One region of the Arthrobacter sp. CG_A4 genome, then DNA from elsewhere that is predicted to be linked to it. Evidence: riboswitches for the same ligand, from Rfam matches in the RefSeq annotation. Region 1 holds a riboswitch; the other holds the start of a gene.
The links. Region 1 has a riboswitch for cyclic di-AMP ahead of RCH07_RS12610 (hypothetical protein). Riboswitches for the same ligand answer to the same signal wherever they lie in the genome.

Region 1 (15,843 bases):
GGAGGAGGTGCTGCTGCGGCTGCACCGGCTGGTCCAGCGCTCCGGTGTGGCAGCAATAGACACCGCCGAACTCGTGGTCGGGGATCTGGTCCTCAACATCGACACCCGGGACGTCACACGGGCCGGCGAGGAACTGCACCTCACGGCGACGCAGTTTGAGCTCCTGCGCTACCTCATGGAAAACCCCAAACGCGTCATCAGCAAGGCCCAAATCCTGGACCGGGTCTGGGACTACGATTTCGGTGGCCAGGCCAACATCGTCGAACTCTACATTTCCTACCTCCGCAAGAAGGTTGACGCCAGCCACCCGTCCATGATCCATACCGTGCGCGGCGCCGGCTACGTCCTGAAGCCGGCGGAGTGATCCGTGCCCACTCGCACCCATAGGACAGGCGCCGATCAGCCAGGCGCCCCCGGGCGAAGCTGGCGCAACCCGTCCACGTGGCATCTGCGCACCCGGCTGGTCCTAGTCACCATGGGCTTGCTCGTGGCGATCTGCGGTGCCGTCGGAGTGTTCAGCTATGCCTCGATGGACCTGTTCCTGACGAGGCAACTGGACTCGCAGCTTGAGCAGGCGTCCGGACGGGCCCGGGAATTCGGCCGCCCCGGACCAGGGAACGGCGACGTCCGCCGGGATCCGCTGGAAGCCCGGGGCCAGGGCGTCGGCACCCTCAATGCGCGGATCCTCAACGGCGTCGTCAGCAGCGCCGGCTTCCTCGCCGATGATGCCAGCCGCAAATCCCTCTCCGCCGGGGACAGCGAGATACTGGGGGTGCTCACACCCAACGTCGGCCCCGTGGACCGCGTTCTCTCCGCTGGTGCGTACCGGCTCACTGCCGCCCGGGCCCCTTCCGGCGACGTCATAGTAACCGGGCTGCCGCTCGCCGAGAAGCAGAACACCCTGGCCTCGCTGGTGTGGACCATGGTGGTGGTCTCCGCCGGCGGTCTCGTACTGATCGGCCTCGCCGGCACGGCCCTGATCCGCCGGACCATGAAGCCGCTCGAACAGCTGTCCGGAGTGGCCACCCAGGTCTCCCGCCTACCGCTCGACGCCGGCGAGGTGGCACTCGCCGTGCGGGTTCCGGCGTCGGCGGCGCATCCCGGCACGGAAGTGGGAAGCGTTGGCTTTGCGCTGAACCAGATGCTGGACAACGTCTCCAACGCCCTTGAATCGCGGCAGCAAAGCGAAATGAAGGTGCGCCAGTTTGTGTCCGATGCCTCGCATGAGCTGCGCACCCCGCTGACCGCCATCCGCGGCTACACCGAGCTGATGCGGATGACCGAACACTTCACGCCGGACGGGGAGAACTCCCTGGCGCGGGTGCAGAGCCAGTCCCAGCGGATGACCACGCTGGTGGAAGACCTGCTGCTGCTGGCGCGCCTGGACGAGGGCCGGCCGCTCAAGTTCAGCGACGTCGACCTCACCCGGCTGGCGATCGAGACGGTCAGCGACGAGAAGGTCATGGCCCCGGACCACCTCTGGCAGCTGGAGCTCCCGGAAGAGCCGGTGGTGGTCCGCGGCGACGCGACCGCACTGCACCAGGTGCTGGCGAATCTGCTGTCCAACGCGCGCAAGCACACCGGCCCCGGTACAGCGGTGGTCACCGGAGTGGCGCGGCTCGCCGACGGGAGCGCCGTGGTGACGGTAACGGACAACGGCAGCGGGATCGCCCCCGAGTTTGTCGGCCGGATCTTCTCGCGCTTCGCCCGGGCCGACGCCGCCCGCAAAAACCCGGCAGTCACGACGGCCGCACATGCCGCCACCGGGGCCTCCGGCAGCCCGGGGGTGCCGGGTGCGACGGCAGCGACGGCGGCGACGGGCGCGACGGGTCCGACGGGCGCCCCGGCGATGCCGGGTGCGACGGCGGCGACGGGTCCGACGGTGGCTGAACCCACGGCCGAGGGGACCAGCGGGCTGGGGCTCTCCATTGTGCAGTCGATTGTGGAGGCGCACGGCGGGACTGTCGAGGTCATCTCCCGGCCGGGCCGCACGGAGTTCACCGTCCGGCTTCCCGCTGGTCCGCCGAGCCCGCCGAGCCCGCCGCTTCGACGGTTCCCTGCCGGCTAGACGACACTTAGCGTCGAACCCGCCGGGAACCATCGAAGCGGGGCTCAGGCTAGGCCGCGGAAGCACAAGGCGACGCACCGCCGTCGCCCTGCTTGTTACCGAAATGTGACATTTGTTTCCGGCTCCTGTACCGTTTTTAGGGTGCGGCCGCCACAGGGCCGCGCATCCGGACGGACGCCAAACTCTGCCGCTTCCCGGATTCCGCTCGACCAGGCAGAGGCGGGGAACCCAGAGTTCCCGGACATTCTGCATCTTTGCACCCTTGGGGTGAAGCCGACACGTGAGATTCCGTGCGGCCGGATATCGCATCCGAACCCGACAGCTAACTCCGCAGGCGTTGAGAGGCGATCATGACTGAATTCAAAGTACCAACGCGCCACAAGAGCGCCCAGCAGGCAACCCGTTCGACGGCTTCGCGCCACCGCGCGGCGGACACCAATCCCGCGTCAACCCGGTCCCGGTTCACCGCGAGCCTCGGATCCACCGGCCGTCGCGCCGCCCTCGTTGCCACCACCTGCGCGGTGCTCGTCGGGATCGGGGCTGCCGGGCAGGCCGCCGAGACCGCCAACCGCAACGCCAGCGCCGGCAGTTCCAGCGGGGCTTCGGCCACCACCGCCGACCCGCTGACGCACCTGGACTTCGAACGTGTCCGCGTCGATTCGCAGTCGGCCCTTCCCGACACCGCCAGTCTCGCGCCCCAGACCGAAGAGGTGAAGCCCGCTGAAGTCCCCGCCGCCGCGGCTCCCGCACCCGAGCCTGCTCCGGCACCCGCACCCGCACCCGCACCCGAGCCTGCTCCGGCACCCGCACCCGCACCTGAGCCCGCACCGGCACCGGCACCGGCACCGGCCAAGCCCGTTGCTGTCGACGACCCTGCCGGCGCGCAGGCCTACGCTGCCGCGCAACTGGGAACTTACGGCTGGGCTCCCAGCGAGATGCAGTGCCTTCAGACGCTGTGGACGAAGGAATCCGATTGGAAGACCACCGCCACGAACCCCAGCAGCGGGGCATACGGTGTGGTCCAGTCCCTGCCGGCCGAGAAGATGGCCAGCGCTGGCCCGGACTACCGGACGAACTACCGGACCCAGATCAACTGGGGCCTGAACTACGTCAAGGAGCGCTATGGCTCCCCCTGCGGCGCCCTGAACTTCCACTACGCCAACAACTGGTACTAGACAGCCGGCACGGCCAGCCTGAAGCACGGCCAGGCGAGGAGCCCCGGATCCACAGGATCCAGTCCATGCGGTTCAGGTGAGGCCGCGCCGGTGTTTTCCGGAACCCCCCGGAACCCCCCAGCCGCCTCCGGCGCCAGTTTCGCCGACGGCGGGCTTAGCCTGCCACGCCGTAGAGGCGGTCGCCGGCGTCGCCCAGACCCGGGACGATGTAAGACTTTTCGTTGAGCTTCTCGTCGATGGAGGCGAGGACGATGGTCACGTTGGCGTCGGCAAGCTCCTCTTCCAGCTTGGCCAGGCCCTCCGGGGCGGCCAGCAGGCAGATGCAGGTGACGTCGGAGGCGCCGCGCTTAAAGAGGAACTTGATGGCCTCCCGCAAGGTGCCGCCGGTTGCAAGCATCGGGTCCAGCACGAAGATCTGCCGGTCCGTGAGGTTCTCGGGGAGTCGCTCGGCGTAGGTGATGATGTCAAGGGTTTCTTCATCCCGGGCCATGCCCAGGAAGCCAACCTCGGCGGTCGGGACCAGCTTGGTCATACCCTCGAGCATGCCGAGCCCGGCGCGCAGGATAGGGACCACCAGCGGGGTGGGCTTGGTGAAGGCGGTGCCGATCGTGATGCTGACCGGCGTCTCGATGGTCACCGGCTCGGTGCGGACGTCGCGGGTCGCCTCGTAGGCGAGGAGCGTAACGAGTTCCTCGGTGAGCTGGCGGAAGACCGGGGAAGGGGTGTTCTTGTCCCGCAGAACGGTGAGCTTATGGGCGACCAGCGGGTGGTCCACAACGAGAATGCGCATGGGTCAAAACTATCACCCGGCGGCAGTTGACCCGCCCGTCGGACCGCGGGTCACCCGCCCGTCGGACCGCGGGCGCCGAGCCCGTCCGCAGTGGTGTCTTCGTTCCCGGCCGCGCTCCCGGCAGCACCGGTATCGGGGCCGGGGCCCGCACCCTTCGCGGGGCCTGGGCCGCCGCCGTCGGGGCGTCCGTCCATCAGGTGCGCCGGATGGTCGAAGGTCGGCGCCGGGCCCGCATGCCCGCGGTGCCGCAGCACATGGAACAGCCGGTGTGCCAGGATCACGATGCCCAGCCAGGCAAGGCCGAGGAGCCACGCGGCGATCACATCCGTCATCCAGTGATGCCCCAGGAAAACCCTACTCAGGCCCATCGCCGCGACGAAGATCACACCGGCGGCGATCACCGCGACGCGGGCCGAGGTCTTCTTGAGCTGGAGGCAGGTCAGATAAACCAGCACGCCGATGACCACGGTGGAGTTGAGTGCGTGCCCGCTGGGGAAGGATGGGGAGGTTTCGTAGGGCGGCACGGCATGGACAAAATCCGGGCGGGCGCGGCCCACCAGGTTCTTCCCGAACGTGGTGGCCGTGATGGACACAGCCGTGGCACCGCAGACCAGGATGATCGGCCGCCAGGTGCGGTTTAGCCAGGTGAGCCAGGCGGTGAGGATGCTCGCCAGGATCGGCATGCCGATGCTTCCGCCAACATTGGTGAAACCTGTGGCGGCCGAGTTGATCTCCGGGGTGCGCAGGTCTTCGGCGAGGGCCAGCGCAGGTCTGTCCAGATTCGCGAGTCCCGCCTCGTCCACCACGTTGTCGTACACTTCGGCGCCAAGCAATGCCAGCGCCACCACAACAACTCCGCCGGCCAGCAGGGTGAGCCACAGGGCAGCGTAGGGGACCACCCATTTACCCCAACGCTCTGCAAAGGTCTTCACGGCCGTCTCCTCAATCCTTTGCTTTTCACAGCTGCCCTTTCGTCGAAACTATCATTGAGCAATGACTTCTCCGGAGCCCCGCCATACAGAGTGGATGGGCCTTGCCCTTGCTGAGGCGCGGGCTGCGCTGGCAACGGCGGACGTGCCGATCGGCGCCGTCGTCATCGGGCCCGACGGCGCGGTGCTCGGCTCCGGGCGCAACGAACGCGAAGCGCTGGGGGACCCGACGGCGCACGCCGAGATGGTGGCGATCCGCGGGGCCGCGGCCCGGCTGCGGCAGCGAAGCGTCCTGGCCGGCAGGCCCGGTGACGGCTGGCGGCTGGCGGACTGCACCCTGGTGGTAACGCTGGAGCCCTGTGCCATGTGCGCCGGGGCGGTGGTGCTGGCCCGCATTCCGCGGGTGGTGTTCGGCGCGTGGGACGAGAAAGCCGGGGCGGCCGGCTCGGTGTTCGACATCCTCCGCGAACGACGGCTCAACCACTGGGTGGAAGTGTATGCCGGGGTCCGGGAACAGGAAAGCGCGGCCCTGCTGCGCGACTTCTTCGCCGGGCACCGCGGCAGCTGAACCTCGGTCATCACCGCTCCCCCTCTGTGCCTGATTCGCCTGGCCGGCGCTATTTTCCCGCGGGGGCTGTTGCGGAGGCTGATGCGTCAGCTGCCGCGGATGCCGCCAGCGCGTCGATCCGTGTCTGCCGGGTGGCCGGTGAATCGAGGCTGAAGGCGCGGAAGTCGGCCAGGTCCTCCCGGATCCAAGCCTCCACTTGGGCGATCCGCCGGGTCACCGCCGGAGTTGTGGTGTGAAACAGCCAGGGCACGATCCGTTCCTTGCCCGGCTCGTACTGCCATAGCCCGATGATCCGGCCGCGGTCCAGGATGGGGTGGTCGGGGAGGTCGGCCTGCAGCCCGAGCGGGGCCATCACCTGTCTGCCGGTGTCGCCCCTTTCAGCGCCGTCCTCGTCGAGCATCTCCGCGGCGTTGCGGCGCAGCAGCACCAGCGAATCCGTCCCGGCGAGCAGCTGGATCTGCTCTTCGGCAGGTTCCTCGAACGCGGCGAGGAGTTCGACGTCGTCGGGCAGCATCCACAGCCCCCCGCCCCCGGCGGTGGTCACCTCGACGGCGCCGACGGCGGCCAGCGCCGCCCTGCTCTGGGCCACGGTGAAGGCCGTGAACCACTGGGACTGTTTGAACGTGGCTCCGCCGGTCCAGCCGAGGTAGCGGCGGATGAGCTCTGCCCGGGATGCGTCGGCGGCGAGCGGGTTGGGCGGCAGGCCCCAGAGCTCGTAGGCGTAGCGCTGCTGGTCCAGACGTCCGGTGGCCGGCACGCGGCGGATCCGTCCCTGTGATTGCAGGATGCCGAGGGCAGTGGGCAGGGTGGTGGTGGCGCCCTTCTTCCTGCCTTCTTCGCCGAGGTTCCGCACGGAGTCGCCGAGTTCGTCCTTGAGCTGGCGCGGATCCAGCGGCGCGCCGGCTTCGGCGAGGGTGTGCAGCACCTGCTCCTCGAGCAGCGTGATTTCGCCGCGGTCCACGCCGAGCCGGCCCACGACCTTGACCGTCGCCTCGGCCGCGTCACGCCCCAGTTGCAGCGCCCAGGCGAAGTCGTCCCGGCCCAGGACGTACGTGCAGCCGCGGGCGGTGGGGAGTTCGAGGATCCGATGCGCGTGGACGTCGGCGTCCACCTGTTCGCGTCGGATGCCTGCGCGGGCGAAGAGCGTGAGGTAAGGGTTGGCGCCGCCCACGGAGCGCGCCCAGCCGGCCCGGGCAAACACCTGTTCCGCGCTGCAGCCGGCGAGCGAGCCGTCGAGGCCCTGCCGGTGCCAGGCCCAGGCGCGGAGCCGCTCCGAGGTGAGGGTCCGGGCCGGCGGCGCATTCGCGGCCAGCGTCTGGGTGCTGAGGGGCTCTCGCATCATGGGGTCATTGTCCAACAGCTTGTGCGGCAGGGGAATCGTCTGCGGCGGTCTTCTCGTGCGGCTTGGCTGCCGGGCGCCGCCCGGGTCGCTGCCCGGGCGCCCTGCCGACGGGGCGCCGTCCGGGGCGCCGTCGAGGGCCGCCAGCACCGTCAGTGCGGTGGCGTTCCAGCCCGGCAGGGTGGTCTCCCCCGGCCTGGCCCCGGCCGCAGGGCACCCAGCCGCCGCCGGTCCGCCGCGCTGCCCACCGGCCAGTCGCCGTCGAGCGGCACGTCTCCACGGCGGATCCCAGGACGGACAGCTCCCGGGTGAGGGCCGCGTTGTAGGCGTTGCCGCCGTAATTGTGGCGCACGTTGCCGGGCACCACCAGGCGGATGCGGAGGCCGGACGGCCGCACGGGGCTTCCTATCGGGCGCCGAAGTCGAGCGAATAGCTGGCCCAGGCGTCGGGTGTCTCGCGCAGGGTGACGTCCAGCCCGGCGAGTTCCTGCCCGTCCTTGCCCCCGCGGATCCGGGCGGCCACCGCGTCTGCGATGTACTGGGCCAGAGCCTCGGTGGTGCTCAGCTTCCCGGCGAAATCGGGGTGCTCATCCAGGTTTTTGTAGTTCAGCCGCTCGAGGATCGAATCCAGCACCCCGCCGGCCTCACCGATGTCCAGCACAATCGAGTCATCGTTCAGAGCCCGACGGCGGAAAGTCACCTCCGTGACGAAGGTGGCACCGTGCAGTCCCTGGGCCGGGCCGAATGCAGCTCGCGGGAGGCTGTGGGCGATCATGAAATTGCGGCGGACAGTCAGGCTGAACACGGTCTAGCACCTCGGGTCTGCTGTTGCGGGGGCATCAAGGGCGGGGCATTCGATGACTGGATATTCAATGACGTGGCAGAGCGCGTCCAGGGTGCCGTCAGAGAGCCGCTGGACGACGTCGGGAAGCTCGTCGAAGCCGGAGGACCCGGTAAGGAAAACTTCGAAGAGGGGATCGCTCAGCAGCGAAACGGCGAGCCGGAGCCGGTCCGCGTTGGTGCGGCGGTGGCGGCGGGCGCGGGCCACCACGCCCACCTGGCTGGCGCGAATGGAGAGCCGGCGGGCATGGAAATCCTCCCCCAGCGGCAGCGTGACACTCCGGTCGGCGTACCAGGACATTTCGATGACGTCGCCCTCGTCACCCACAAGCTGCAGGCTCCGTTCCAGGCCTTCCTGCGAGGCGGAGCAGTGGATGACAATGTCGCAGTCCGGCAGGGCGTCGTCGGGGTGGCTGAAGACGACGCCGAGCGTTTCGGCGAACGCGCGTTTGGCGGGGTCGACGTCGATCAGCTGCAGCCGGCCGAGCGGGAAAGTGCTGAGCAGTTTGGCCACCATGCCGCCGACGAGGCCGGCGCCGATTACGGCAACGCGATCACCCAGGCGGGGCCCGGCCTCCCATAGTCCGTTGACGGCGGTCTCGACGGTTCCCGTGAGGACGGCGCGGCGGGCCGGAACGCCGTCGGGAACCAATGTGAGGGAGTCGACCGGAACGATGTAGCGGTTCTGGTGCGGGTACAGGCAGAAGACCGTCTTCCCTGCCCAGTCCGCGGGGCCTTCCTCGACGATCCCGACAGAGAGATAGCCGAACTTCACCGGGGACGGAAAGGAGCCTTCCTGGTTGGGCGCGGCCATTTCCCCGGCCACGCAGTCAGGGACGCGGGCGTTGTGCACCACCAGTTCGGTGCCCTTGCTGATGCCCGAGTACAGCGTCCGCACGAGGGCTTCGCCGATGCCGGGGGCGGGCAGCGCCTCGCACCGAAGTTCCCCCTGTTCGGGGCCGACGGTCCAATATGCGGTGGCCGTGGTCTGCCGAGCCGTCTTCTGGTCTGCGTTGCTCATCTTGCTGACGAATCTAGTCCCCTGCCCATGCGCGGGGAAGAGCCGCGCAGCCCGGGCGCGCCGTGTTGAACTGCCCGTTTTGTGGATGAGCGCTTTGCTCCGGTAGCCTGTTCAGGTTGGTGACGTGTCCGAGCGGCCGAAGGTGCAACACTCGAAATGTTGTTTGGTGAAAGCCAACGTGGGTTCAAATCCCACCGTCACCGCCAAGTGGCAAGGCCCCTGCTTCCCTTGCAAACAAAGGGAAGTGGGGGCTTTTTCTTTGTCTGTAACTTACTCGTTGGCAAAGAATTGGCAAGAATTCTTGTACGGCGTGCTCGCCCAGCCGCCAACTGTGCGCTTCGGCCCATGGCCGACGGGCAGTCACGGCCCCGGACCGCAAAAGGCCCAAAACTAGTAGCTCAGCTGCGGCGTGACGGTAATTGTGTCCGCACCGACGTCCAGGCGCGCATTGAAACTGAAGTCGACAACCACATCCAGATCCGAAAATCCACCGCTAAAATTGTCCTGTTGCCTGGCCGTGACACGAGCCTTCCCAGCGAGCGGGGCAATTGTCCACTGTCCATCGAATGCTTCGATGCTTACCGCCGGATACTCGGTGATTGTCCAGTTGATGGTTCCGTCTTTCACCAAATTGCCCGTGGAATGGTAGAACGGGCAGCCCGGCTGGAGTCGCTGCTCTTTGACGGCCTCCGCCGCACACGTGTCGAGAAATTCCTTGACCTTCAAGGCTACCGTCTGGTTCAGTTCGTCCGTGGCTTGGGTGAGAAGAATAAGTGGTGGTACGGGAGAGTCGGTCCCCGACACAATCGCACGGGTCGCAGGAGCAGAGAAGTAGTCGCCATTCAGGGACGCCTCGTACTCTCCGGGGTAGAACACGGCAAACTTGTTTCTTCCGCCCGGCATATTCACGGGTACACCGTTGACCGTAGCCTCGCTCGAATTTACGACGGTTACTTCCACAGTGGGCAGGGGCGCAGGAACAAATGCCCATTTACTGAAGACCAGCCATTCCGTCCCGGAACGTTCCAGCAGAAACTCACTGCGCTGCTGCCGTCCATCGATCGTGTAGTCCACTGGCACCATGACTCGGCTGCCTCCGCGTGGTTCCGTATCGCCGATTTCTGCATTCGAAATCCGAGCGGCTGATGTCTGCAGCGCGGAACCGTCGAGCATGGCAGCGTTCGACTGCGGGACAGAAGCCCGAAGTATCCCGAGCGCCCGCCCACCCTCGCCATCTCGGAGGGCTTGCAGATACTCGCGCACGGGCTGTTGGGGGCTTGCGAGCGAGTTATTGACAAGGGCGACCGACACGATGGCCGCCACGACGGCCAGCATCAACACCAGCAGCCACCGGGCCGCGATTCGGACCACTGCCTGACTCGTTCTCACACACCCACGTTACCTGCACTACGGAAAGGACTCAGACGAATAGCTCCTTCGTGCGGCGTCGAGGGCCGCGCCGCACCGGGCTTCGGCGACGTGAGATACACGCCATGCCCTCCGGCCGCCGCCGGCCACGCGCCGGAACAAGCGCGTCATTGGCGAATGCGCCGCTCCCCCTGGAGGACAATGCGTCTATGACCAACGACGCTCCCCGCCCGGTCTACTTCCTCTCGGACAGTACGGGCATCACCGCGGAAACGCTCGGCAACACCTTGCTGACGCAGTTTCCCGAGAACGATTTTGACCGGATTACAGTCCCCTTCATCACGACGGTGGACCAGGCGCGGGCGGTGGCCAACGTCATCGACGGGCTGGCAGCCACCGGCCTGCGCCCCATCGTCTTCTCCACCGCGGTGACCACCGATATCCGCCAGACCCTGGCCACGTGCAACGGAATCATCGTGGACCTGATCGGGACGCACGTCGGCGTGCTGGAGAATGCCCTTGGCACCCAGGCGAGCGGGGAACCGGGCCGGGCACACGGCCTGGGCAACGCCGCGCGCTACCAGTCGCGGATGGCCGCCGTCGAATACGCCATGGAACACGACGACGGCCAGAGCCTGCGGGCACTGGAAAAGGCCCAGGTCATCCTGGTGGCCCCGTCCCGCTGCGGCAAGACCCCCACCACCATGTATCTGGCCCTGCAGCACGGCATCTTCGCCGCGAACTTCCCGCTGGTAGACGAGGACTTCGAAAGGGAGGGGCTCCCCAAGCCGCTGCGGCCTTTCGTATCGAAGTGCTTCGGCCTCACCACCAACCCCCTGCGCCTAAGCCAGGTCCGCACCGAACGCCGCCGCGGCTCACCTTATGCATCGCTGCGGCAGTGCGGTTTCGAGCTGCGCAGCGCCGAGCGGCTCTACGTGTCCCACGGGATTCCCTACCTCAATTCGGCCAGCGTCTCGGTGGAGGAAATGGCTGCAACCATCCTGCAGCAGATGAAGCTCAAGCATTAGGGAAAAGTTTCACAAAGTCTCTGTGGTGCAGCTCATGTGGAAACCCGGCCGGAGACCTGTCACTGTGGAAGAACTTCCGCCCAACAACCGGTCATCGCCGAACGCGGGGCGGCGCCCCCGCATGCCACCATCTGCAAAGGAGCAGCAACCATGACGATAGACATCCTGTGGTTCTCAGAACTCGGACTCAAGGATCTGGATCGGGTAGGTGGTAAGAACGCCTCGCTCGGCGAGATGGTGCAGAACCTGACGTCCGCCGGCGTCCAGGTTCCGGACGGCTTCGCCACGACGGCGGACGCCTACCGCAGTTTCCTGGCTGATTCGGGCCTGGATCAGAAGATTGCCGACAGGCTGGTGGGGCTGGATACCGACGATGTGACGGCTCTGGCCGCGGCTGGCAAGGAGATCCGGACGCTGATGCGCGAGACCCCCTTCCTGCCGGATTTTGAAGTACAGATCCGTGACTCCTACCAGAAGCTGGTGGACAAGCACGGCGGCGGTGACCTTTCCTGGGCCGTCCGTTCCAGTGCCACGGCGGAAGATCTGCCCGATGCCTCCTTCGCGGGACAGCAGGAAACCTTCCTCAACGTTCGCGGTATCGATAACATCCTGGTGGCCATCAAGGATGTGTTTGCGTCCCTCTACAACGACCGGGCTATCGCCTACCGCGTGCACCACAAATTCGAGCACGCCGAGGTGGCACTCTCGGCCGGCATCCAGCGCATGGTGCGTTCCGACGTCGGCGCCTCCGGCGTGATGTTCACCATGGACACCGAATCCGGCTTCAATGACGCCGTCTTCGTCACCTCCTCCTACGGTCTCGGCGAGGCGGTCGTCCAGGGTGCCGTCAACCCTGACGAGTTCTACGTCTACAAACCCGCGCTGCAGGCAGGCCGCCCCGCCATCCTCAAGCGCGGACTGGGCGAGAAGGCGCTCCAGATGACGTACACGAGCAACCGCGAAATCGGCCACACCATTGACTTTGTGCCGGTTGAGGCTTCCCTGCGGAACCGCTTCAGCCTCACGGACGACGACGTCGAGCAGCTCGCCCGCCACGCGGTCGCCATCGAGAACCATTACGGGCGACCGATGGACATTGAATGGGGCAAGGACGGGATCGACGGCGGCCTGTACATTCTGCAGGCGCGCCCGGAGACTGTGCAGTCCCGCAGGACGTCCGGCAGCCTGAGCCGTTTCCGCCTGAACGGGTCCGGCCGGGTCCTTTCCGAAGGGCGCGCCATCGGACAGCGGATCGGCGCCGGCCGCGTGCGCATCCTGACCGCAATCGACCAGATGGCCGCCTTCGAAACCGGCGACGTCCTCGTCGCGGACATGACCGACCCGGACTGGGAACCGATCATGAAGCGTGCCTCCGCGATCGTCACCAACCGCGGCGGCCGCACCTGCCACGCGGCGATCATCGCCCGCGAACTGGGGATCCCCGCCGTCGTCGGCACCGGAGACGTCACGGACGTCCTGTCCGACGGCGTCGAGGTCACCGTGTCCTGCGCGGACGGCGAGACCGGCTTCATCTACGAAGGTCTGCTGGACTTCAGCATCGAGGAAACCGAGATCACCCAGCTGCCCGAGGCGCCGGTCAAGGTCATGATGAACGTCGGCACCCCGGAGCAGGCGTTCACCTTCGCGCAGCTGCCCAACCACGGCGTGGGCCTTGCCCGGCTGGAGTTCATCATCAACCGCCAGATCGGCATCCACCCCAAGGCGCTGCTGAACCCGGACGACCAGCCGGCGGACGTCGCCGCCCAGATCCGGGAGCGGATCGCCGCCTATGACAGCCCGCGCGACTACTACATCAAGCGCCTGGCCGAAGGCGTGGCCACCATCGCGGCGGCGTTCGCGCCCGAGCCGGTCATTGTGCGCATGTCCGACTTCAAGTCCAACGAGTACGCCAACCTGATTGGCGGACCGGCCTACGAGCCGCACGAAGAGAACCCGATGATCGGCTTCCGCGGCGCCTCCCGGTACCTCGAGCCGTCCTTCCGGGACTGCTTCGATCTGGAGTGCGAGGCCCTGTCCTTCGTCCGCAACGAGATGGGCCTGACCAACGTCAAGCTGATGATCCCCTTCGTCCGCACCCTCGACGAGGCCAGCGGCGTCATCGACCTGCTCGCCGAGAACGGGCTGCGCCGCGGCGAAAACGGCCTCGAGGTCATCATGATGTGCGAACTGCCGTCCAACGCGCTGCTGGCCGACGAGTTCCTGGACTACTTCGACGGTTTCTCCATCGGCTCCAACGACATGACCCAGCTGACCCTGGGCCTGGACCGGGACTCCGCGATCGTCGCCGGCAGCTTCGACGAACGGGACCCGGCCGTCAAGAAGCTCCTGAGCATGGCCATCAAAGCCTGCAAGGCCCGCGGCAAGTATGTGGGCATCTGCGGCCAGGGACCCAGCGACCATGCGGACTTCGCCGAATGGCTGGTCGAAGAAGGCATCGATTCCGTCTCGCTGAACCCCGACACCGTCGTGGACACGTGGCTGCGCCTCGCCGGCGCGGCAGCCGGCGCCACGGGCGCTGCGGCCAGCTGAGACCACGGAGCTAAAGGGACACCCCGGTCTTCGGACCGGGGTGTCCCCTTTTGCCCGGCACTCCCTGTCCGTCGTTCCCTCGCCGGGGAACCGGGCGTCGGCCCGTCCGCCCGGCGGCCGGGCCGAGGAGTGTGGCGAAATCGCAGGGCAAGCTGTGGCGGGCTGTCATACTCTGACGATGGCCGTCTACTTCGAATGCACCACGCGGACACGCACGCCCAGACCGGAGCTGTTTGATCTCGCCCGCAGCATCGACGCCCACAAGGACTCCATGTCGCGGTCACGGGAGGACGCAGTCGCCGGCGTCAGGTCCGGCCTTATCTCCCTGGGGGAAGAGGTGACCTGGCGGGCCTGGCACTTCGGGGTCCCGATCCGGATGACGAGTCGGATCACCCAGATGGAGGCGCCGGACTACTTCGTTGATGAGCAGGTCAGGGGCCCGTTCCGGCGGTTCCGGCACGTCCACGAGTTCAGCGAGGATTCCCACGGAACCACCATGGTTGATCGGATCGAGTTCACGGCCCCGTTCGGCCTAATCGGGCGTTTGGCAGAGAAACTGGTTCTGGCTGTATATCTTCGGAAGCTCATCGAGGCACGCAATCGGCACCTCACAGCGGACTCCCAGGGCGGATAACGCCAACAGATTCACCCGGCCGCGCCGCTAAACCCGGGCGCGCTGCAGCCGGCTGGCCGCGGCACTGTCCAGAAAGAGGGTGACGTGCGGGTGGCGCTGGATGAGCGACGCCGGGAAGTCTTCCGTGACGGGCCCCTCGACGGCGCGCGCCACGGCCCCGGCTTTGCCTTCGCCATGCGCGAGCAGCAGCAGGTGGCGTGCCTCGGCAATGGTGCCCAGTCCCTGGGTGATGGCGTGGCTGGGGACGTCCGCCGCCGAGTCGAAGAACCGGGCATTGTCCAGCCTGGTGCTGGCCGCGAGTTCCACAACGCGGGTCCGGGAGGTAAACGCGGACGGCGGCTCGTTGAAGGCCAGATGGCCGTTGGAGCCGATGCCGAGGATCTGCAGATCGATGCCGCCGGCGTCGCGGATCCTGCGGTCAAAGTCCGCAGCCTCCCGGATGGGGTCCTCTGCCAGCCCGTCCGGGGTGCGGACCAGTGCCGGATCCAGGCCAAGCCGCTCGATCACCTCGCGGCGGATGACCCGGGCGTAGCTCATTTCATCGGCGGGGCCGAGCCCCAGGTACTCGTCGAGCGAGAACCCGCGGACACGGCCCAGCGCCGGGTCCATCCCGGCCAGCGCCGCATAGAGCGGCAACGGCGAGGAACCCGTGGCCAGCCCGAGGACCGCCGTCGGAGCCCTGCGGACAAGCCCGGCTATGAGCTCCGCTGCGCGCGCTCCGGCTTCCGCGCCGGTAACGGTCTCGATGATCTTCACATGCAGTTCCTTGGAGGTGGGCGGCCGGACTCGGGTCCGCCCGGCGGCAAAGGAGCCGTCGTCACGGCCGGACCTGTTGCGCGGTGTTCTGCCGCGAGGTCAGATAGGGTTCCTGGTCCGGGAACCCCGACGGCGCCCGGAGCAGTTCGCGGGCCAGGATGAGGGCTCCCTCGAGGGAGCCTCCCAGCGGCGCCCGCAGCTCGGCGTCGGGCCGGACGGCGCTGAACCGGGCAGCCAGCGGCTCTAGCAGCAGCGGCCCGACGTCGAACAGCCCGCCGGTGTAGGTGGCCAGCGGCGGCACCCCGGGGGCCAGCGAGGCGGTCAGGTTGTCCGCCAGCAGCACCCCGGCACGCGTCCAGATGCCGGCGGACACGGGGTCCCCGGCGTGCGCGGCCCCGGCCACATCCTTGGCGAAGGAAGCAAGAATACCGGCGCGGTCGTCCCGGGTGTAGATCTTCCGGGGAAGTTCCTCCGGGGCGCCCCAGCGTTCGCGCAGCAGGGCCAGCAGCGCGGGCGAACCGCCGGGCCGGCCGTCGTGGGCGGCCAGTGCGGCCTGGAGCCCGGCGGTCCCGATCCAGCTTCCGCTGCCAAGATCACCGAGGACGTGTCCCCAGCCGTCCACCCGGTGCCAGCGGCCGGCGAAGTCGCTGCCGAGGCCCACTACGCCGGTGCCGGCGGACACCACGGCACCGCCGCCGAGGCCGATTCCGCCCACCAGCGAGGTGACGGCGTCCGAGGCCAGGGCCACCGGGATGGGTCCCAGTTGGGCGCGGAGGGT
Region 2 (15,843 bases), on a different contig from region 1:
GTTGCCGTCCACGAGCTCCAGATGCGGGTACAGCCCGCCGCGCTTCGTGGTCAGGACCTGGTAGGTGGCGATCGTGACCGGGCGGACTTCCTTGACGGAACCGGAGTATTCGCCGATCTCCTCCTCGGTCAGGGACGTCCGCTTGAGCAGCTCGTCCTTCCACTGCCGGGCGGACACCGTGTTGGTCACCAGAATCAGCGTCGTTGTGGAACTCGTGGCCATCGCGGCGGCACCCACCAGCGTTTTGCCGGCCCCGCAGGGGAGCACGACGACGCCGCTGCCGCCGGCCCAGAAATTCTCCATGGCCAGCCGCTGGTACGGCCGGAGCTTCCAGCCGGATTCGGTGAGCATGATCGGGTGGGGTGTGCCGTCAACGTAGCCGGCCAGGTCCTCGGCCGGCCAGCCGATCTTGAGCAGTAACTGCTTGAGCTGCCCGCGCTGGGAGGACTGCACCACCACGGTCTCACCGTCGATCCGCGGGCCCAGCAGGGGGGCGATCTTCTTGGCGCGGCTGACCTCCTCGAGCACCGGATAGTCCGTGGTGCGCATCACGAGTCCGTGCTGCGGGTCCTTCTCGAGCCGCAGCCGGCCGTAGCGGGACATGGTCTCTTCGATGTCGATCAGCAGGGAATGCGGCACCGGGAAGCGGGAGTACTTGAGCAGCGTGTCCAGCACCTTTTCGGCGTCGAGCCCGGCCGCCCTGGCGTTCCAGAGGCCCAGCGGAGTGAGCCTGTAGCTGTGCACGTGCTCGGGGGCGCGCTCAAGCTCCGCGAAGGGTGCGATCGCGTGGCGGGCTTCGGTGGCCAGCTCGTGGTCAACCTCAAGCAGGATGGTTTTGTCGCTCTGGACGATCAACGGTCCATCGTTCACTGGAGCAATTCCTCTGCGGCCTCTACGTCAATAATCCGGTGGATGGACAGAACGCGTTCGGTTTCCTTGTCCGGATCGAACACCCGGACCCGTCCGCCGGTCACAGCTACCGGAACAACGGTTTCGCGAACCGCATTCCCGAGGCTGTCCACGACATTCATCACCACGCGCTGTTTCAGCCGGATCGCCTTCTGCAGGGTCTCCAGCCCCAGCTGGGTCGCTTCCTCGCTGCCGGGAGCCGCCGCGGGGCGGCCGTGGGCAGCGCCGCCGTGGGCAGCGCCGCCGTGGGCAGCGCCGCCGTCGGCAGGGCCACCGGAGGTCCGGTCGCTGCGCAGGACCGCAAGCTGGTCGTCGACGTCGGCCTCCGGCGGGGCGGTGCGCGGGGCGCTGTAAACCGGGCGGGTGCCGCCCGGCAGTGCGGCGCCTCGGCGCAGCCGGACGAGGCCGGACTCGGATTCCTCCACGGCCGGGGACAGCCCCAGGCTGCGCAGGAGCTGCGCCGTTTCCCGGGGCGCCGCGTGCGAGATCAGTACGGTCGGTGCGAGCCTGATCAGGCCCAGTCCGGCTGCGGCGGAGGTGTTGAGCAGTTCCAGGACGGCGGTTTCGTCGTCGCTCTGGATAAAGCTGGCCGCGGCGCCAACCCGGAGCCTGGCGTGCCGGGCTGCGGTGTCTTCGACGAGGTAGCTGAGCGGCTGCGGGATGGCCGTGGCCGAGTGCAGGCGCAGGAACTCCAGCAGGGTCTGCGCGTCGTGGCCCGCGTCGAGGGCCCGCCGGACCGACGAGACGGAGAAACGGTAGATAGTGGCCGGGCCCTGGCCTTCGGCGTCTGCCATGGTCAGGAGCTTCTCGCTCAGCTCCGGTGCAAGGTAACCCGGCGCCACCGCGGTGAGGTCCGCCTGGAGCAGCACATGGTTCAGCGCCGCCGGCAGGTGTTCGCCCAGGATGACCAGGGCGTCGTCGGGCCGCCCGGCGGCGATCGCCGCCCCGATCTGGGAGAGGGCGCCGGAACCGATCAGCCCCAGCATCTCCGCCTCGGACAGGACACCGCGGACCAGCGAGCTGAAGCGCCGCGCCATCCGCGGCTGCGTCCAGTCGGCGCGCTCCAGCACCGCCGCGGCGTCCAGTACCGGGGCCCGGCCGTCCGCCGCCGAGGCTTCCAGGGTGAGCTCATGAAGGATTTCCAGGATCCGCTTCCGGACCACCGGGGCGTCCGGCCGCTGGGCCTCCGCGGAGAGCGCGTTGATGGTGGTGCCGGCGGTGCCGCGGTGCGCGGCGGGGCCAGAGGAGACGCCGTTGACGGGCTGGCCCACAAGCGAGGGCGCGCGCTCGCTGGCGAGCCAGGCGTTGACAAGCCAGAGCCACTGCTCCTGCCGCGGGAGCGTCAGCCACTCCAGCTGCGGGGGCTGGACCCAGCCGGAACTGTCCACGTCCAGCCGCAGCAGCCCGGACAGGGCGCAAAGCTCTGCCAGCACCCCGGCCTCGTGCAGTTCGATCCGCAGCGCGTCGCCCAGCCGTTTCATTTCCCGCACGCCGACGCCGCCGCTGCGCAGCGTGACGAGGGGCTGATCCCGGACGACGAACAGCAGTTCGCCCACAAGCCGCAACGTCTCCGCGATCGCCCCCAGGGCCGCGTTGCGGCGCAGTGCGGCGCTGGTATAGCCCAGCCGGGGCACCGGGGGAGCCAGGGCGAAGTTCTCGACGATATAGCCGTCGCGCAATGAGATGCCGACGCTGTGCGGGAGTTCCACGTGGGCGGCGTCCAGCGGTACCAGCAGCCCGCGGGCCAGGAGCCAGTCCACCGGTCCGACGTCGGCGCCCTCGTTGAGCACGGAGGCTCGGCGTTGTGCCTGGGGTACGGCGCCCATGGCCCAGTTCCCGAACCGGGCGAGCAGCGCCGTCGTGCGGGTCGGGGAGGCTTCAAGGATCTGCTGGAGGGATGCCGGCGTGGCGGTCCAGTGCTGCAGTGACAGTGCCGCTTCCATCGGCGTGGTGGCGAGGGAGATCGCCGCGCCGCTGCGGTGTAGTTCCGCAACAAGCTGCACGACGCGCGCCGCGAACGCCGGCTGGAGCCGGACCAGCTCGGTGTAGCTGCGCCCCAGCCCGGCCGGGTAGATCCCGATGACGTCCTTCAGGCTGCCCACTGGCAGGTAGTGCCGCTGCTTTGCGGCGACGGGCGAGGTCCCGTGCGGAGGTTCGGCCCGGTGGACGAGGGCCAGGTCCTGAAGCGAATGTAGGAGCCGTTCGATGGCGGCGAGCGTGGACCCGTTGATCAGCTTCTTCAGCATCGCAGCGGAGGCGCTGTGTCCGGTGTCCGTGTTGGTGCACAGGTGCAGGGTTTCCAGCACCTGCATCTCGGGGCGGTTGAGCCGCTCGAGCGCGCGCTGCACGCTCACGCGGCCGCTCGCGCGTGCGGCTAGCGCGGCGAAGTCCGGGACACCGGGGGAGATGAGGTCCGGCCGCGCGGAGAACAAGGCCCGCAACGAGTTGTCGCTGCGTGCCTGGAGTTCCTTGCTGAGCGCGCGGATAAGGGACATCAGACCAACGTTACCTTTCGCCGGGTCCGTGCGTCCGGCGCCGGGCCGCGACCCTGTCGATCACGAGGAAGAGCATCAGCAGGAAAGCCAGCGGCAGCCCGTAGAGGGCGGTGGAGGTGATCCAGGCGGGGGCGACAGCGTTACTGAACGCCATGGCCATGACAACCCCTACAGCAACCAGGGACAGCACGGCGACGGCCGCCGCCATGATCAGCAGGGGTCGCCGGACGCGCAGTGGTGTCATGGGAGTAACGCTAACAGCCCGGGCCAGCCCGTGCCCCAACGCCGCAAACCGGGTCGGGCAGGATAACCTTGGGGGAACAGACCAACATGGTCCAGGCCGTCACACCCTGAACCCGCATATCCATACGGATGCGGTGGCTGCCGGCCGTGTCCCCAGCAGAACGAAGAAGGTTGATTACGTGCCTACCGGCAAGGTCAAGTGGTATGACAAGGAAAAGGGCTTCGGTTTCCTCGCGGGCGAGGACGGCCAGGAAGTTTTCCTGCCCAAGTCCGCACTGCCCGAGGGCGTAACGGAGCTGAAGGCCGGCGCCCGCGTCGAGTTCGGTGTGGCCGACGGACGCAAGGGCGCCCAGGCGCTGGGCCTGCGGGTGCTCGACAAAACACCGTCCATCGCCAAAGCCAAGCGGCCCAGCGCCAGCGATCTCGCGCCGCTGGTGCAGGACCTCGTCTCCGTCCTGGATAACCTGTCCGGGACTCTCTCCGCCGGAAAATACCCGGAAGGCAACAAGGGTAAGGCGATCGCCGTCGCCCTGCGTAAGGTTGCCGACGAGCTGGACGTATAGGGCTCCCGATGACTCCGGAACCTGAACAGAACGCGCCCGTGGCCCCCGGCACAGCCGGAGCCAAGACCGCCGCAGCCAAGCCCCGCGCTGGGGTTCCCGTCTGGCGCACTGGCAAGGCCGACGCCGTCCTGGCCGCCGCCGTCGACGTCGCCCGCACCGCTGTTGAGGGCATCGCCCCGGCCGGGCAGATCGGCCGGCACCTGGGCGCCAAGAGCGAGGGTGACCGCCTGGTCACGCACCTCTTCGAATCCAAGCTGGCCGGCTACGGGGGCTGGCAGTGGTACGCAGTACTCACCCGCAACTCGCGGTCCAAGGTCGTCACGGTCGATGAATTGGGCCTGCTGCCCTCCGAGGATGCCATCCTGGCGCCCGAGTGGGTCCCGTGGGCCGAACGCGTCCGCCCCGGGGACGAACAGGGGGACGAGGCCCCGGCCGCCGGTGCCGAGACCCGGGACCAGGGTGCTGCTGAGCCCGGCACTGACGACGCCTCAGCAGGGGCTGACCCGGCAGAGGACGACTCCGCGGAAGACGGCACTACCCCCGAAGACGACTCTGACGACGCGGACGGCAACGCCGACGGCGCCGATGACGAATACGACGCCGACGACGTGGACGACGACGACGCTGATGTGGACGACGATGAAGCCTCAAACGAAGATGCATCCGGCGAAGCAGCCTCCGACGAGCCCGACTAAGGGTTGGAACCGGCTGGGGAAATGGACTGCGGGGGCCGGGCATGACGTCCACCTTCAAGTCCCTGCACGTCCTGAACTACCGGATCTGGTTCATCGGGGCGGTCGTCTCCAACATCGGCACGTGGATGCAGCGCACGGCCCAGGACTGGCTGGTCTTTGACCACCTGACCGAGCACGACGCGGGCGCCATGGGCATCACGATGTCGCTGCAGCTCGGACCCCAGCTTTTCCTGGCTCCGGTGGCGGGGCTCGTGGCGGACCGCTTCAACCGCAAACGGCTGCTGGTCGCAACGCAGTCCGTGATGGCGCTGCTCAGCGCGGGCCTGGGCATCCTGGTGGTCATCGGCGCCGCGCAGCTCTGGCACGTCTACGGCTTTGCCCTGCTGCTGGGCGTCGTGTCCGCCCTCGATGCCCCGGTGCGCCAGACCTTCGTCTCTGAGCTGGTCCGCGACGACTACCTGCCCAACGCGGTGGCCCTCAACAGTGCATCCTTCAACGTAGCCAGGATGATCGGCCCCGCGGTAGCCGGAATCCTGACGGTGGCTGTCGGCCCCGGCTGGGTTTTCCTGATCAACACCCTCACCTTTGTGGCGCTGCTGCTGAGCCTGTGGAAGATTCCAGCGGCCTCGCTCCGCCAGCTTCCGAAGGCGGCCGCGGGCAAGGGCCGGATCCGGGAAGGGCTTCGCTATGTACGGTACCGGCCGGACATTGTGGTGGTTCTCGTGGCGATCTTTATCGTGGGAACCCTGGGGCTGAACTTCGTGCTGTTCATCGCGGCCATGGTCGGTACGGAATTCGGCCTCGACGCCGGCGCCTTCGGGCTGATGAACTCGATCATGGCCATCGGCTCCGTGACCGGCGCGCTGCTGGCGGCCGGCCGGCAGAAGCCCCGGCTGAGGCTCATTTTCGGGGCCGCCGGGGCCTTCGGTGTGACCGCGGGCATCGCGGCGCTGGCACCGGACTACTTCTGGTTCGGCGCCGCGCTGGTCCCCGTGGGCCTTTTCGCGATCACGATGATGACAAGCGCAAACAGCTACGTCCAGACGACCACGGACCCGGTGATGCGCGGCCGGGTGATGGCGCTCTACATGGCGATCTTCATGGGCGGCACACCGATCGGGGCGCCGCTGGTGGGCTGGGTCGCCAACGTCGCCGGCCCCCGCTGGTCCATGAGCGTAGCGGCCGCTTCGGGCCTGATCGCCGCGCTGATTGGGCTGCTATGGATCATCCGGGCCAGGCGGCTGCGGATCCGTTTCGACCGCAGGGCCCGAGGGCTACGATACTTCCACGTCGAATCCGGCCTCGGTGCCGGCGGTGCCGGCGGCAACGCGGACGGCGCCGGCCAGGCAGCAAACCCGGACGACGCCGGCCAGACGGCAAACCCGGACGACGCCGTCGATCGCTGACGCAGCCGGCGGTCAGCAGCCTGCATTCTGCATTCCGCATTCTGCATTCTGCATTCTGCATTCTGCATTCTGCATTCTGCATTCTGCATTCCGCATTCTGCATTCTGCATTCTGCATTCTGCATTCTGCATTCTGCATTCTGCTTTCGGCGGTCGGCCGCGCAGACGGACTACTTCGTGAGCTCCCCCACGACGTGGTCGATGCATTCGAGCAGCGCCGACACATCGTCCGGCTCGATTGCCACGAACGTGGCAATACGCAGCTGGTTGCGGCCCAGCTTGCGGTACGGCTCGGTGTCCACGATGCCGTTGGAGCGGAGCACCGTGGCGATTGCCGCGGCGTCGATCGAGTCGTCGAAGTCGATCGTGGCGATGACGTTGGAGCGGTCCTCGGCCTTAGCCACGAACGGTGTGGCATAGCCGGAGGCCTCGGCCCAGCGGTAGATGCGCCCGGCCGAATCCGCAGTCCGGGCCGAGGCGAAGTCGAGCCCGCCGCTGGCATTGAGCCACTGCACCTGGGCGTCCAGTGTGACTAGGGTGGCCAGCGCCGGGGTGTTGTACGTCTGGTTCAGCCGTGAGTTATCGATCGCCGTCTGAAGATCCAGGAAGTCCGGAATCCAGCGGCCGCTGGCCTTGACCCGGGCCGCACGCTCCAGCGCCGCCGGGGAAAACAGACCAAGCCACAGGCCGCCGTCGGATGCGAAGTTCTTCTGCGGAGCGAAGTAGTAAACATCAGCCTCGGCTACATCCACGGCCAGGCCGCCGGCCGCGGACGTGGCATCGACCAGCACGAGGGAACCCTCATCGGAACCGGCCACGCGCTGGACCGGGGCGGCAACGCCGGTGGAGGTCTCGTTCTGCGGCCACGCGTACACGTCAACCCCGGCCTCCGCCGTGGCCTCCGGGCGAGTACCGGGCTCGGACTCGATGATGGAGGATTCAGCAAGGAACGGAGCCTTGTTCGTGGCCGCGGCGAACTTCGAGCCGAACTCGCCGAAAGACAGGTGCTGGGCCTTATTCTCCACAAGGCCGAAGCTGGCTATGTCCCAGAACGCCGTGGAACCGCCGACCCCGAGGACCACCTCATAGCCTTCGGGGGCACGGAAGAACCGGCTGAGACCGTGACGGACCGAGCCTACGAGGTTCTTGACCGGTGCCTGGCGGTGGGATGTACCCAGCAGCATCGCCGATGAGGCGAGGGCTTCCATCTGTTCCGGTCGGACCTTTGACGGTCCGGCGCCGAACCGGCCGTCCTGGGGAAGGAGGTTTGCGGGGATAGTGATGCTGGTGTCGCTCACGTGGCTCCAATTTTCGACTGCTACAAAGTGTGGCTCCGGAGGTGGCCCGGCGTGCTGGGTGCGAGGGAGCCTACTTTTCATTCTGCCTGACTGCGGAGGGCTGGCGGGAAAGGAGTCCGTCATAGTCCGGTCATCGAACCGTTCCGGGAGATTATCCGGACAAACTCAAAATAGGCTAGGCTGTCCTGCGAGCGTACGGCCGAGCTCGCCAGGGCTCATCCCGCACGCGGTACGGCGGGAAATGACGCAAGGACGGCGCTCGAGGAGCTGAGCTGAATGACGGATCTGATCGATACCACGGAGATGTATCTTCGGACCATCCTGGAGCTTGAAGAGGAAAACATCATCGCCCTCCGCGCCCGCATCGCGGAGCGACTCCGCCACTCCGGCCCCACAGTTTCCCAGACCATCGGACGGATGGAACGTGATGGGCTGGTAGTTGTCTCCGGCGACCGGCACCTCGAGCTGACCGAAACCGGCCGGAAACGCGCCATTGGCGTTATGCGCAAGCACCGTCTCGCCGAGCGCCTGCTGGCGGACGTGATAGGCCTCGACTGGGCCTACGTCCACGAGGAAGCCTGCCGCTGGGAACACGTGATGAGCGAGCGCGTGGAGCGGCGGATCTTTGAACTGCTCAACCACCCGACCGTTTCCCCTTACGGCAACCCGATTCCTGGCCTCGCTGACCTCGGGGGTCCGCCGTCCCTGCCGCACGCGGACGGCGTCGTGAACCTGCTTGAGGCTATGGCCGGCTACGGGGCCGGTTCCCGGATTACGGTCGACCGGCTTGCCGAGCCCATCCAGGTGGAGCCGGAACTGCTGGTCCAGCTCGACGAGGGAGGGATCCGTCCCGGTGCCCGGGTTTCGCTGGAACGCGTCGGGGAATACATCTCGGTCCGGGTGCCGGAGATCGAAGGTGCCCTTGAGTTGCCGCCCGAGGTCGCTGCCCACGTTTTTGTTACCGTCGGCTGACACCTCCCGGGTCACATCTCCGGGTCATAACTCGTGGGATGACCCACGAGTTATGCACAACCGCCGATAACGGATTTATCACTGGGCGGCTTCATCGCCTATAGTTGATGACCAGTACCGATACCAAAGCGTTATCTGATTCGAAGCCGAGCTCTGCCAGCGGATCAGTAACAGAGTCACCTTCTGGCAGGGGCGGGGGAACCACTTCCGGCTGTTTCAACACAGCCTTGGGGTGAAGTCCGCCAGCGGCAAGCACACTCCAGTGAGGGACTTTATTGGACCTCTTTGTGTCTGGGTGCTTGCTTACGGCGGACCGGGTCTTAGATCTCTGACCCGAATCCGACAGCTAACTCCGCAGGCTCTCCAGAGAGGAACTACTTTTTGACCACCCAGACCGCCAGGGGCCGCCGTCGTGCGGCCGGTCCCGCCCCGGAGCCACGTCCGGCCGTCGCCGCATTGGCCGACCGTCCGCGCGACGCGCACCGCGATGAACGCCGGGGCCGGCGCAGCCCGTTCCGGCAGGTCACCGACTTCGCCGCCGCCAGCGGCGTTGGGCAGAAGGCCGGTATTGCCTTGGCCGCCACAGGTCTGGTCCTGACGGTTACCGTCCCCGCGACCGGTCCGGTCGCGGTCACCAACGCCGGCCCGCCCGTCAGTTCAGCCTCTGCCGAGGCCTCCGCCGCGGCACAGCCGGATGTCACTGCGCCTGCCGCCGCCAAGATTGAATTTAACCGCAGTGCCGTCACCACGCAGGGCGATCCGGACGGGAAGCTTAAGCAGTTACTGAGCGCCCAAGCCGCTGGCGCCATCACGCGTGCTGCGTCTTCGGGAAGCCTTGGTGCACCGCTGGAGCGGATGGATTCCGTGTCGCCCTTCGGGCTGCGTGTCAGCCCCATTACCGGCGGTTCCGGCGAGTTCCACCGCGGTCAGGACTTCGCGGCCCAGTGCGGAACAGCAGTCAACGCCGCCGCAAGTGGCACCGTGACGTTTGCCGGATGGCACCCTTACGGTGGCGGAAACCGCGTGGTGATCGACCACGGCAACGGACTGGAGACCACCTACAACCACCTCAGCTCCTCGAGCGTCCGCGTCGGGCAGCAGGTCTCCCGCGGCGATGCCGTGGCGATGGCCGGGACCACCGGGGCCTCCACCGGCTGCCACCTCCACTTCGAGGTCATGGTTAACGGAGAAGTTGTCGACCCCACCGGCTGGCTCTAGCCAAGCCGATGGGTCACTCTCGCATTTCTGTGACGCGCCGTGATCTGAATGTGACATTGAACCCCAATTGCTGTACCGTATGAGGTACGCCAACTTTTCCGAAGTTGGCGCTCTTGAGTGGATTGCCTAGCTCTGCCACCGCTCAAGGTCCGTCCGCATGACATCGTCTGGCAGGGGCGGGGGAACCAATTTTGGTCTTCGCAAGAAGACCTTGGGGTTAAGTCGCAAAGCTTCCCAGGAAGCAGCGCGGCCGGGTGACTCCCATCCGAATCCGACAGCTCACCTCGCAGGCATTGGGAGAGGCTTCTTTTCGTGTCTTCACGCCGCAATGCTGCGCTTTACAGCGCTTGTGCATCTCTTACGAGCCCGCCGGAATCCACCTATCGTGCTGCCCTTGCCGGCGCCCGCAACGGATCCCACACCGCCGGCTCAACCTCTGCTGATTCCGGACTGCAATCTACGCACCTGCATTCCGTGGCCGTTTTTGGCGCATCTTCGCAGTACACCCTTCGCTAAGTAACCCATTCGGGGCGATCCGGCGTACCCCCAAGATGCCGGAGCGTCCTCAGATTGCGCCTGAAAAGCGCAGTCCAAGGATCACGAAAGAGAGAACTTAATGACTACTAGTGCAAACGCACGCCACCGCGCCGAGGTCACCAAGACCAACTCGCTGGCCGTCATTGCCAAGACTGTCGGCCACAATGCCGGAGGCATGGGCCGCCAGGCTGCAGTTATCGCTGCCGCTTCCGGTCTGGTTCTGACCAGCGGTATTGCAGCCAACGCTGCTGAGACCAACGTTCAGCGCGAATCCACCTCCGCTTCCACGCTCGAAGTCCAGTCGGCAGCTCCGGCAGCCATCTCGGCTGCTTCCACGATTGCGATCTCCTACGAGAAGCCGGCCGTCACGACCACTGCCGCTCCGGTTATCGAGGCCCCTAAGCCCGTCGTCAAGGTCCAGGAAACTCCGACCGCCACCCGGGCCGCCAGCACCAGCACCGCCGCGACCAAGACCGCCACTGTCAAGACCGTCGGCACTAACACCGTCGCCGCTGCACCGGCTTCCGCACCGGCTGCGGCCGGCGTTGCCAGCGGCATGGGTTCCACCATCGCGTCCGCTGCCTACGCCCAGCTCGGCGTCGGGCAGGACTGCACCAGGCTGGTCACGAACTCACTGGCTGCCGCCGGCATCAACTACCACGGCTGGCCGGCAGGGTACCTGTCCCTCGGCCGCACGGTGAGCGCCGCTGAGGCACAGCCGGGCGATCTCGCCTACTACCAGAACGGCGGCGCGGGTGTGGCGCATATCGCTGTCTACGTCGGCGGCGGCAAGGCCGTCCACGGCGGCTGGAATGGCGGAACCACCTCTCTGCAAAGCGTCAACGTCGGCTCCGGCCCGGTCTTCATCCGCGTCGGCGGCTAAGACAACCCCTTCCAGCGACACCAAAGGACCCCTGCCCTCCCGGCAGGGGTCCTTTGCGTTGCCGGAGCATGAATTTCAGCCGACACGGGTGAGCACCGGCTATGGAAATTCGGTGATCCGGCACTCGCGTGTTTACTCTTGTGGTGTCGATCCATAGCCCGACCATGCACAGGGCAGCCGGCCCTTGTGCCCCTGGCGGGTGCGGCCGTTAAGAGGTATGCGGATGCGCACTCTCGTTCTGAATGCTGGATATGAACCGCTGGCGGTAGTCACTTTCCGCCGGGCGCTGGTTCTTGTGCTGACTGGGAAGGCCAGCGTCGTGGCCGAAGGCGACGATCCCGTCGTCGGGCCAACCGACATCCTAGGCCGGCCGTCGGTGATTCTGCTGAATCGCTACATCAGGCCCCGGTACAACACCAGGACGGCGGTCAGCCGCCGCGGCGTGCTCCGCCGGGATTTTCAGCGCTGCGCCTATTGTGGCAAAGCAGCCCACACCATAGACCATGTCCACCCCAAGTCCAGGGGCGGAGCGGACTCGTGGGAAAACCTCGTCGCCGCCTGCCTGCGCTGCAACAACGCCAAGGGTAACCACACACCGGCCGAGATGGGCTGGAAACTCAGCTTCGTCCCGGGGCCGCCGAAGGGCGCGATCTGGCAGATCAAGGAACTGGAAAAGCCGACGCCGGCCTGGGATCCGTTCCTGTTGCCGGAATCTGCTGCCTGAGCGGTCCGCCGCGCACGGCGCACCCGGACCCGCACGTCCCGCGCTACGCTTGACTGGTGGAATTTGCTGCTGTCATTCTCGCCGGCGGCCGGTCCTCCCGCCTGGGAGGCGTGGCCAAAGCCAGCCTGGTGTACGACGGCGCTACCCTCCTGGAGGGTGCGCTGCAGGCCGCACGCGGCGCCGGAACGGTCGTCGTTGTCGGTCCGGACCCTGGCACACTTCCCGGCGGCGTGCTGAGCTGCCGCGAGGATCCGCCGTTCGCTGGTCCTGCTGCCGCCATTGCGGCCGGGCTCTCCGCGCTCCAACGCCACCGCGCGGGGTCCGGGGGCGTCGCCCCGCCGCTGACCCTCGTCCTGGCCTGCGACATGCCGCGGGTGGATGCCGCCCTGCGAGTGCTCCTCGAGGCCGCCGGAACCAGCAGCCCCTCCGGCCAGCCCTTGCCGGAGGCTGGGCCACCTGGGGACGGCTATATGGCGGTTGCTGACGGGCGGAGACAACCTCTCGTCGGCCTATATGGCACAACTGCGCTACAAAGAAGCGTCGATGAAGCTGAACGCCGTGGCATGCTCATAAACGCTTCGGTATCCGGCCTTCTTGCTAGTCTTGATGTGCGGGAAGTGACTGTCCCCTCCGGGGCCACGGACGACGTGGACACGTGGGACGATGCCTCCGCACTTGGGGTATCCGGACTGATCCACGGCCACCAGCCGGGCAACCGGTCCGGAACCTCGCAGCTGACCCCGACCTTGGAGGCAAACGGTGAAGACCCAGGATGAAACGCTGGAAGACTGGTGCCGTGCCCTGCAACAGGCCCTGGAACTGGAGGACGTCGAGGTCGACATCAACGAGGTCCTGGCCCTCGCGGGCGTTGCGGCACACTCGATCGTGCGCCCCGCAGCCCCGCTGACCACCTTCATTGCCGGCTTTGCCGCCGGGCTGGCCGCCGGCTCGGGCCAGGCCAGCGATGCGGCTTCCATGCAGGCCGCCATGGCAGTGGCCCGGAAGCTTGCCAAGGACTACCAGGCCAGTGAAGCCTCCGGGGCATGACGACCGCACCCCCGCACGGCAGCGCGGCGCCCGCCGGGGACGACCACACCCCGGACCACACCGCCGGACCGGAGACGCCCGGACCGGAGACGCCCGGACCGGAGACGCCCGGACCGGAGACGCCCGGACCGGAGACGCCCGGACCGAGTACGCCGCGCCGGCACCTCGTCCACACCTGGCAGGAAGCCCGGCAGCTCGCCTTCGACTGCGCGGCGCCCATTCCGGCCGCTCCCGTGCCGCTTCGCTACGCCCTGGGCCGCACCCTGGCAGGGGACGTGGCAGCGCTCCACGACATGCCGCACTATGCCTCCTCGGCGATGGACGGCTGGGCCGTCAACGGCAGCGGGCCCTGGATCCTGGCGGAACCCGGCCACCGGCTGGCTCCGCACCAGGCAAGCCCCATCGTCACCGGCGGGCTCATCCCGGCCGGCGCGAAGGCCGTGCTGCGCAGCGAAAGCGGCAGTCTCGGCACGGACGAGGACGGACTCCCGGTGCTGCAGGCCGGCGGCGCCGCCAAGCCCGGTGAACCGCGAAACGGCGAACACATCCGCAGGGCCGCCGAGGAAGCGTCCGCCGGAGACCTGCTCATCGCGGGCGGCACCATCCTTAACCCCGCCCACCTGGCCCTCGCCGCACTTGCCGGCCACGACACTTTGCCCGTGCTCGGCAAAGCCGTGGTCCGGCTTTTATTCACCGGCTCCGAGGTCATGGCATCGGGCCTTCCAGGGCCGGGGGAAGTGCGCGACACCTTCGGCCCGCAACTGGCCGGCGTCGTGGAGATGCTCGGCGGGATCTGCACCGACGAGTCGAAGATCGGGGACAGCTACGCCGAATGGCTCAGCGCCCTTGAGGACATCGAACCGGCCGGTACCGGCGGGGCCGCTACCAATGGGGCAGCCACTGCCCCCGGAGCGGACGCTGCGCCTGCGGCGGAGACCCTGCCCGCCGACGTCGTTATCACCACGGGCGGGACGGGCCGCTCCGGAACCGACCATCTCAGGCGCTCGGTCGCCGAGCTCGGGGGGCGGCTGCTGATCGACGGCATCGCGATGCGCCCCGGCCACCCGGCCGTGCTGGCCGAGCTGCCGGACGGCCGCTTCATTCTCGGCCTGCCGGGGAATCCGCTCGCGGCCATGATGGCGCTTGCTACTATCGGCGCCCCGCTCCTGGCAGCGCTGGGGCACCGGAAGCTACCGCCCGTCGGCCAGGTGCCGTGCGGTTCGATGATCGAACCGGATCCAGGCCGTACCCGGCTGATGCCGTTCCGCTTGCTCTACGGCATGGCGTCGCCGGCTCGGCACACGGCTCCGGGGATGATGCGGGGTCTGGCCGCCGCCGACGGCGTGCTGGTGGTTCCGCCCCACGGCGTACAACTGGGGGAGCCGGTCCCGGCCTTCGCGCTGCCGTGGGGTGGCCCCATACCGGAGCCGGCGGCTGACGGGGCGAAACCGAAGTCCGCCCCGAAACGGACTATCCGGAAGTCTGCCGGTACCAATGGGCCGGTGGACTGGAGCGCCCTGCTTGGGTAGCCGGCCGCGCCCGAACTCCCCGCGCTGGCCACCCGGCCGCGCGCTTGCAATGATGGAACTATGTTGGTGAGGATTACCTGATGGGCCGCGTCACGCAGCGCCGCAAGGTGCATAAATTTGTTCTGGACGGATCCCGCGGGGCCCTCGAGTTCCCGGTCCGCCACCGCGAGGACGTCCTCGCCGTCGAAGAGCCGCTGGAAATCCGGATCGGCAGCCTGTCTTTCTCCGTCACGATGCGCACCCCGGGCAATGACTTTGACCTCGTAGCCGGTTTTTTGGTCTCCGAGGGTGTCATCTGGAGCCCTGAGCAGCTCGTCTCCCTGCGGTTTTGCGCGGGCGAAGACGAAAGCGGTGTCCAGACATTCAATGTTGTGGAAGCCCAGTTGCGGCCCGACGTGGTGCGGCCCGACACGGGACGGAACATCTTCACGTCCAGTTCCTGCGGGATCTGCGGCACGGATTCGATCGACGCCGTGCATAAGTCCTCGCATTTCAGCCCTGCCGAGGACCCGCTCACGGTGCCGGTGACAACGCTCGCCTCGCTGCCGGGGTTGCTGCGGGAGGCCCAGGCCGTTTTCGACGTCACCGGCGGCGTTCATGCTGCCGGGCTGTTCCGGATCGCCGACGACGGCTCCGCTGAACTACTCTGCCTGCGCGAAGACGTCGGCCGTCACAATGCCGTGGACAAAGTGGTGGGCTGGGCCCTGCGCGAAGGCATGCTGCCCCTGAGCGGAACCGTGCTGCAGGTATCCGGACGGGCCTCGTTCGAACTGGTCCAGAAGGCCGCGCTGGCCGGCATCCCGGTACTGACGGCTGTAAGCGCGCCGTCGAGCCTGGCGGTCGAATTGGCGGAGGCCAGCGGAATGACCCTGGCGGGGTTCAGCCGCGGCACCTCGCTGAACGTCTACGCCGGGCAGGGCCGCGTGTCCGTCCCCGCGCCCGTGGCGGGCTGACAGTCACACTCGGCTCGGCGCTTGGTCGCTGGCTCCCGGCGGAGTAAGTTTTATCCATCAATTGGATGCGACTCAGCGACATCCACGCCAGCGCTAAGAGGATCACATTGCACGACGACCGCCGTCTCACGGAAGTCCGGCTGGACCGCTTCGTGCGTGAACGCATTGTCCCAGCGGTCTACCCGCGCAGTGTGTCGCTGGCTTTGAGCAGCTGGGACGTCCCCGATGAGCCGGTGCCGGTCATGGAAGCACTCCGGCAAGAGTTCACCCCGCAGGAGCACGGTGCCGCCTGGGGGAGGCCCTGGAGCACTAAGTGGCTGAGGCTGCAGGGCGAAGTTCCGGCCGCCTGGGGGGCTGCGGCGGACACCTCGG

Region 2: another riboswitch for cyclic di-AMP. It lies ahead of RCH07_RS11190 (M23 family metallopeptidase); the one in region 1 lies ahead of RCH07_RS12610 (hypothetical protein).

Annotation. Positions count from the first base shown of each region.
Region 1 is NZ_JAXCID010000028.1:13,132-28,974, forward strand. It holds gene RCH07_RS12600 (response regulator transcription factor) at 1-364, shown strand, start outside; gene RCH07_RS12605 (sensor histidine kinase) at 368-2,068, shown strand; cyclic di-AMP (ydaO/yuaA leader) riboswitch at 2,261-2,420, shown strand; gene RCH07_RS12610 (hypothetical protein) at 2,419-3,243, shown strand; gene upp (uracil phosphoribosyltransferase) at 3,398-4,033, opposite strand; gene RCH07_RS12620 (phosphatase PAP2 family protein) at 4,084-4,965, opposite strand; gene RCH07_RS12625 (nucleoside deaminase) at 5,027-5,530, shown strand; gene RCH07_RS12630 (DNA glycosylase AlkZ-like family protein) at 5,580-6,872, opposite strand; gene RCH07_RS12635 (hypothetical protein) at 6,877-7,266, opposite strand; gene RCH07_RS12640 (6-pyruvoyl trahydropterin synthase family protein) at 7,275-7,673, opposite strand; gene RCH07_RS12645 (zinc-dependent alcohol dehydrogenase) at 7,677-8,729, opposite strand; tRNA gene RCH07_RS12650 (tRNA-Ser) at 8,848-8,935, shown strand; gene RCH07_RS12655 (hypothetical protein) at 9,120-10,100, opposite strand; gene RCH07_RS12660 (pyruvate, water dikinase regulatory protein) at 10,307-11,125, shown strand; gene ppsA (phosphoenolpyruvate synthase) at 11,276-13,675, shown strand; gene RCH07_RS12670 (SRPBCC family protein) at 13,854-14,309, shown strand; gene RCH07_RS12675 (glucosamine-6-phosphate deaminase) at 14,337-15,065, opposite strand; gene RCH07_RS12680 (N-acetylglucosamine kinase) at 15,127-15,843, opposite strand, start outside.
Region 2 is NZ_JAXCID010000023.1:3,107-18,949, reverse strand. It holds gene RCH07_RS11230 (DNA repair helicase XPB) at 1-870, opposite strand, end outside; gene RCH07_RS11225 (helicase-associated domain-containing protein) at 867-3,404, opposite strand; gene RCH07_RS11220 (hypothetical protein) at 3,415-3,648, opposite strand; gene RCH07_RS11215 (cold-shock protein) at 3,827-4,210, shown strand; gene RCH07_RS11210 (DUF3027 domain-containing protein) at 4,219-4,905, shown strand; gene RCH07_RS11205 (MFS transporter) at 4,947-6,311, shown strand; gene serC (phosphoserine transaminase) at 6,481-7,608, opposite strand; gene RCH07_RS11195 (metal-dependent transcriptional regulator) at 7,885-8,580, shown strand; cyclic di-AMP (ydaO/yuaA leader) riboswitch at 8,745-8,956, shown strand; gene RCH07_RS11190 (M23 family metallopeptidase) at 8,962-9,798, shown strand; cyclic di-AMP (ydaO/yuaA leader) riboswitch at 9,936-10,105, shown strand; gene RCH07_RS11185 (NlpC/P60 family protein) at 10,415-11,218, shown strand; gene RCH07_RS11180 (HNH endonuclease) at 11,442-11,942, shown strand; gene mobA (molybdenum cofactor guanylyltransferase) at 11,999-12,718, shown strand; gene RCH07_RS11170 (DUF6457 domain-containing protein) at 12,702-12,989, shown strand; gene RCH07_RS11165 (molybdopterin molybdotransferase MoeA) at 12,986-14,518, shown strand; gene fdhD (formate dehydrogenase accessory sulfurtransferase FdhD) at 14,599-15,471, shown strand; gene RCH07_RS11155 (alpha-mannosidase) at 15,579-15,843, shown strand, end outside.